2 regions of the Acidicapsa ligni genome follow, and region 1 is predicted to be linked to the other one. Evidence: riboswitches for the same ligand, from Rfam matches in the RefSeq annotation. Region 1 holds a riboswitch; the other holds the start of a gene.
What was found. Region 1 has a riboswitch for fluoride ahead of OHL19_RS06090 (MFS transporter). Riboswitches for the same ligand answer to the same signal wherever they lie in the genome.
Positions count from the first base shown of each region.

Region 2: it holds a riboswitch for fluoride, as region 1 does, so the genes downstream of both, OHL19_RS04335 (voltage-gated chloride channel family protein) here and OHL19_RS06090 (MFS transporter) in region 1, are expected to answer to the same signal.

Region 1 is NZ_JAGSYG010000001.1:1,485,201-1,488,610, forward strand. It holds gene OHL19_RS06080 (hypothetical protein) at 1-441, shown strand, start outside; gene OHL19_RS06085 (histidine phosphatase family protein) at 497-1,084, shown strand; fluoride riboswitch at 1,125-1,194, shown strand; partial or broken gene OHL19_RS23030 (ABC transporter permease) at 1,577-1,675, shown strand; fluoride riboswitch at 1,836-1,907, shown strand; gene OHL19_RS06090 (MFS transporter) at 1,920-3,143, shown strand.
Region 2 is NZ_JAGSYG010000001.1:1,101,126-1,104,535, reverse strand. It holds gene OHL19_RS04350 (hypothetical protein) at 1-744, opposite strand, end outside; gene OHL19_RS04345 (hypothetical protein) at 921-1,109, opposite strand; gene OHL19_RS04340 (septal ring lytic transglycosylase RlpA family protein) at 1,172-1,987, shown strand; fluoride riboswitch at 2,054-2,124, shown strand; gene OHL19_RS04335 (voltage-gated chloride channel family protein) at 2,137-3,410, shown strand, end outside.

The DNA of each region.
Region 1 (3,410 bases):
GCGGCTACCGTAACAGTAGATATGATCTGGTCGCTATGTCTTCTGGTGGCCGCTTTGCCTGCGCACAAGGAATCCCCGCTGGATCTTCTCCGTTCAGCAGCAGCCCTTTGGGTCACAAACATCCTTGTCTTTGCGTCCTGGTACTGGAGGCTGGACGCAGGTGGCCCGCGTGCCCGAGAATTACGCGTTGTTCATACTGACGGAGCGTTTCTGTTTCCTCAGATGACCCTCAACCCGAAATCAAAGAAAGAGATGGGAGAAGATTGCTGGAGTCCGGGTTTCATCGACTATCTCTTTCTAGCATTCAACATCAGTACCGCGTTCTCACCAACTGATACTCCTGTTCTAACCAGGTGGGCCAAGATTCTGATGATTGTGCAGTCTCTCATCTCTTTGACAACCTTAGCCCTACTTGCAGCTCGGGCGGTTAATATACTTTGACCGCACAAGCCAATTCTCACCCCGACCTAACATCAGTGCGCGATCGAGGAGAGTTATGCCCAGCCTTGCGTCTAATGAATCTACAGAGATTTGGTTAATCCGGCACGGCGAGACCGCCTGGAGCAGAAGCGGTCGACATACAAGCCGGACGGACATTCCTCTCACGCCGGCGGGTGAAGCAAGTGCTCATGCACTTCGCGAGCGTCTGAAAGGCATCCAGTTCGGAGGCGTTCTCACTAGCCCCTCACTTCGCGCGTTGGATACATGTCGCTTGGCGGGCTTCGCCTGGCAGGCCAGGATAGAACCCAATTTGAGCGAGTGGAACTACGGAATTTATGAGGGCAAGAGGACAGCAGAGATTCAAAGCGAGACTCCAGGATGGTCCGTGTGGACCGCGCCGATCCCGGACGGAGAATCGCTTGATCAGGTCGCGGCGAGGGCCAATCAGGTGATCGAGACGGCAACCGGCATCGGAGGACGGGTCGCTCTCTTCGCGCATGCTCACATTCTGCGGATTCTTGCCACATGTTGGATCGGAAATGTGCCTTCGCTCGCGCAGAATCTCATACTTTCCACGGGATCCATCAGTGTCTTGGGATACGAACGCAGTACCAGAGCCATAACACGCTGGAACTGTGTTTGATCGGGGGCTTCCATTGACGGTGGAAGCCCATTACCATAGATGCATCGACGGCGATGGATTCCGCCGCTAACCGCCTTCCGAAACGGATGGCTGATGACTCCTACCAATCTGGTAGGGTTCTGTCTCTCCTACCCAGCGCTAATCGAATACGTCACCACCGCCGTTCGTGGTGGAACGTTCCGTGCGTCTTCCAACGACGCGCAGAAACAGGGAGAGCCCTTGCGATCCAAAGCTGTCTTTGAGGCACATAACGTTATTCCTGGGCGCTTCGCCCTGTGCGCCATTGGGGCAAAAGCTGTCCGAGTTCTTCATCCGAAGAAAGAAAGAATGGGCAGGACGATCGATCGAGTTCTCAGAATTATCGGGGAAGGTACTCCGATCTCTGCAGACTCGGATGCCAACTCGTCACCCTCCCACGCCCCGAGCGATCTCGATTCTTTATATCGACCTCATTAGGTAGCCTGCGGCTTAGAATTCGCAACCCTTCACTACTCGGACCTCATCGAGGGTGTGCTTAAACCGTTTGTCTTTGGTTCCATCATCAGTACATGCGGCTGCCACTACGGAGTTGCCACGCAAGGAGGAACGCAGGGGCGGTCGAAGTACGACCCGCGTAGTAGTGACAGCATCGATATTTATTGTCGTGACCAGCTTCCTCATCAGTCGGCTCATGATCGGAATCTTCGGACGCTGATTAATTTGCTCACGGGAAGCTTGCAAAACGGGATGCCAGATGCGACCCTGATAAGGACATTTTTACGGCGAAGGGGTTCGCCGAAAACCGCTTCCTCGCGTGAGGAACGCTGATGACTCCTGGCATCCTGCTGGGAGACTCATGTCCGAATCCATTCAGGTTTCAGCTCCATCAAAGCTCCGCTGGCTTACGCGCAATGTCTTTGCGATAGGTATGCTGAGCCTCTTCTCCGACACAGGTCACGAGCTGACGACAGCGATTCTTCCGCTCTTCCTGCAGAGCTTTGGCGGCGGCGCCATCGCTCTGGGAACCATCGAAGGGGTTTCGGACGCGTCCTCCAGCCTTCTGAAGATGTGGATGTCCCATTACTCCGACCGCGTGGGCAAACGTAAGCCCATTCTCATCTTTGGCTATCTGGTAACAGCCCTGATGGGGTGCTTCGCGTTTGTGACACGTTGGTGGCAACTTGTCGCGATACGCGCGATAGCATGGATTGGACGAGGAGCACGCGGACCCGTTCGGGATGCTTTGCTCGCAGAAAGCGTCCCTGCCGAGGCGCACGGGCGGGCGTTCGGCTTCGAAACGGCAATGGATACCGTCGGAGCGATCCTTGGTCCGGCGATTGCCCTTTCTCTCATCGGCATCATCAGCCTCAGACACATTTTCCTGATCAGCTTTATCCCAGGATCCATCACCGTCTTGATCGCCATCTTCCTGGTCAAGGACATCGCCCGCGCTCCGCAGCCTCATCTCGAGATATGGGGATCGCTTCGCGCACTTCCGAAGTCATTCTGGCGCTACGTCTCCGCGGTTGGAATATTCGGTTTGGGCAATTTCGCTCACACCTTGCTCGTCCTCCGTGCTGTGGTGCTGCTCACTCCGAGGTACGGCGCGGTCACGGCGGGGAGAATGGGAGTTGCTCTGTACATCCTTCATAACGTCATCTACGCAGCCATCTCTTACCCGATCGGAGTTCTTGGAGATAGAACGAATAAGAAACGAATCCTGGCGACTGGATATGCGCTGTTCGGCCTGATGTGTGTCCTATTCATGTACAACACCACCAACCTTGTCGTCCTCGCCATCGTCTTCATCCTCGCCGGGATTTATATCGGCATCGTTGACTCGATGGAGCGGGCGCTGGCTGCCGATCTTCTTCCGCTCAGTCAGCGAGGGACCGGGTACGGCGCTCTCGCCACCGTCAATTCCTTCGGTGACCTTCTGTCCAGCATCCTGGTGGGCTTACTTTGGAACCGCGTCTCCTACACGGCAGGCCTAAGCTATGCGGCGGTCCTAACTTTGTGTGGCTCAATTTTTCTTTTTGTTTGGAAACCACAACGTTTCGATGGCTTCACAGGTTCTTGAATTCAATTCATCACGGAGGCGATTCCAATGCAGCAATCTGGCAAGACATCCTGGTGGAAGGTTCTAGTGGTAACACTAACCTTCAGTGCGCCATACGCAATCGGAATCTATCTCACGCTAAGAGACGCCATCCCTCTACTCGCGGCAAAGTGAACCGTCTAGGTAAGAGGCTGCTCGACATCGCGCCCCTCTACGAGCGGCGTGGAAGTGCGTGCCTCGGTTCAGGCACGTTTCGTCAATTCTTTCGAGACATTGTTCAGTGCACCA
Region 2 (3,410 bases), 380 kb from region 1:
GATGGCGTAGCCCACCAGGTTCGCGTAGTTCAGCATGCCTTTTTCATTGTCGCCCTGGGTCCAGACCACCTGCGCAACCGTGTGGAAGATGCGGCGCTGATAGGACGCAGTAGGCATGCGGTGATAATGCGGGTCCTGGTGCATGATGGACGGAATCAGGAAGGTATTGAAAAATTCCCCGGTCAGATCCTCTGTGTAGCTGACGCCCACGTATCGTCCAAAACCCGGCATACCCGGGCCATAGGCAGAGTGCGAATCCGCGCCAACCGAGATGGCCGCCTCGCCAAGAATCGTGACAGCGTTGAACGGGTCGACGAAGTTCCGCAGCGCCAGCCAGCCTTTTTCCTTTGGCGTAAGTGGCTTCACCTGGGGCCCATTCACAAAGCTCTTGTACCAATCCATATTCGGCCACGGACAAGGCATGAAGCGGCACTCTTTTTTCGTGTGCGCATTCGCCGGTTTTGGCTCATCCGGCAGATTGCCGGATGCATTGGAAGATGTATTGGAGGGTGCAGCCTGCTGCTCGTCCGTAACCAGTAGCGGAGCAGGCTCTCGGGCAGCGGATGCCTCATACAGCGACACAAGTTCGGCAGGCTCAGGCGTGGAAAAATGCGCCTCCTGCGCCATCGTCGGAGCTGCAAAACTGAATACGAGGCAACCGAAAAGGACCACAGAGATTCCTGTGGGAGCGGTGGAGAAAAACATTTCGTTGAGTTTGATGGGCTTCACTGGAATCATTTTCATCTTGCTTCACCTTTCGATGTAAAAAAAGTGAAAAAGGTAGCCCGCTCCGGAAATCCCCGCGCAGGAGTAATGTTTACGGCACCCCGCAAGCCCGATTCGCCGCCAAACCCATTGACTAGAGCGCACGCGATGCCCAGACTTAAAGCGAGGTCGCATCGTATATGCAGGATTATGCTTCATCTCGAAATCCGTACGGAAGCGGGTTTGGCCAGCGTGTCGAAGAGGCCGTCGATGACGTTGCCTACGAACTTCGCAGCGCAGTAGCCTACGTTGACCGAGTCGTGGTTCCACAGGTAAGGCGAGAGTCGAGCGGCGCTCTGCGATTGCTGGCGGGGCACTTGGAGAAGCTGGCCAACACTCTGCATCCATACACGCCTAAATCAGATGCCCCGAGTTCGAGTACAAGTACGAGCGAAGGGTCCGCGCGTTGAGTGCCCGGCAATATGCCGTGGCAGAGATGCTGCCGCAGCGTGAAACAAGGCGCAGATCCGCGCTGCTGGGCGCTGCCTCACTCATGATCACCGGACTCATGATGGCCGGGCTCGCAGGCTGCCACCATCATCAATACGCTCCCATAGCAAACGCCCCCGCGCCCCCACCGATTCAGTCCCGGCAACCGTCTTACAGGCCAGCGCCCGCACCTCCTCCACCGAGCGTAGTTACGGCCGATGACGAGCAATACGTGGCGAGTCACAAGCCAATCTATTCCGAAGAAGGCGTAGCGAGCTGGTACGGACCGCCCTACCATAATCGGGTTGGTGCCAATGGCAAGGTATTCGATCAAAACGTAATGACCGCGGCGCATCGCACACTGCCCATGGGCTCGCTGATTACCGTGACCAACGAGAAGACAGGCCAGTCGGCGACAATGCGCGTGACGGATCGCGGCCCCTTTGTACAGGGGCGCACACTCGACCTTTCCATGGCATCGGCAAAGGCCACAGGCGTATATCGCGCAGGTCTCGCAACGGTGCGTGTGGATGTGTATGAAGCCCCCCGATCAATCGACGTAGGCGGCCGCTGGTGCGTACAGATTGGCGCGTTTGAGCACGAGGGCAAAGCTGTGAAGCTGCATGAGCAACTGGAGCGCGAGTACAACACGGCACAGGTAATCGATTTTTCCGGACCAACTGGATACTGGGTGAGAATTCGTCCTGCTGGTGATAACCGAGAGTCGGCAGAGATGCTGGCCAAGCGAATCAGGCCAGTCGAAGGCGATGCCTACCTGGTACGGCTGGACTGATCTCGCCGATAGCTCAACCGCAGGATTTGTTTGACCCGATCGAAGACGCTTGGTACTCTACGGGTACATTCTCAGGGTGATGGAGTTCGCCCCGAACCGCTGCGCAACCCGCGCATGCTGATGACTCCTACGATTCTGTAGGAGGATACTTGCCCAAAATCTTTGCTCGTCTCGCACCGCTCGCAAACGCCGGTCCCATGCGTTTAGAACAAGTGCGCGTATTCCTCAGCCTTGTCCGCTGGCTATTGATTGCCGCGGCGGTAGGAGTGCTCGCCGGATCAGCTTCAGCACTGCTGTTGGTCTCACTGGCATGGGCGACAGATGTGCGTGAAAGCCACAAGTGGATGATCGCTCTCTTGCCCGTTGCAGGGCTCGCCGTCGGTCTGCTCTACCACTACTTCGGCAAGTCCGTTGAGCGCGGAAACAATCTCATCATCGACGAGATTCACGACCCGAAAGCTACCCTGCAACTGCGCATGACACCGCTGATTTTGCTGGGTACGGTGATCACGCATCTCTTTGGCGGATCGGCCGGACGCGAAGGCACCGCGCTCCAGACAGGCGCTTCGCTGGCGGACCAGTTGACGCGGCCTCTCGGGCTAAACGCGCGGGACCGGCGCATTCTACTAATGGCTGGCCTGAGCGGCGGATTCGGTTCCGTGTTTGGAGTGCCGATGGCAGGCGCAATCTTCGGCATTGAAGTGCTGGCCATCGGCAGCGTCGGCTACAGCGCCCTCTTCCCCTGCCTTGTAGCCTCGTTCGTAGGGGATTACGCGACCCATGCCTGGGGCGTTCAACATACCGCTTATCGAGTAACAGAAATCCCCGCCATGAACTGGATTGGCTTCCTCGCAGCGATTGCTGCCGGCATAGCTTTTGGACTCGTGGGCATGCTGTTTGCACGATTGACGCACACCATCACAAAGTGGAGCAAGCAGACAATCCGCTGGGAGCCAATGCGGCCTTTTGTAGGCGGCGCGATTGTCGCGGCAGCCGTGTTTTCGATAGGAACGACAAAATACATCGGACTCGGTATTCCGATGATTGTGGATTCGTTTTCGCAACATCTGCCCGCATATGATTTTGCAGCGAAGCTCCTGTTTACCGCAGTAACACTGGGCTTTGGCTTCAAGGGCGGCGAAGTCACACCACTGTTTTTTATCGGCGCGACCCTGGGGAATGCGCTTGCGTGGATATTGCCGCTGCCACCCGGTCTGCTTGCAGGAATGGGTTTCGTGGCAGTATTTGCCGGTGCAGCAAATACCCCGATTGCCTCTTCACTCATGGCGATTGAGTTATTCGGTGTTGAAGCAGGGAGTTATGCGGTGATTGCATGCGTAGCAAGCTATCTTTTTTCAGGGCACGCTGGCATTTATTCAGCGCAGCGGCTGGGCCACAGCAAACACGGCTGGAGGCACGGCGT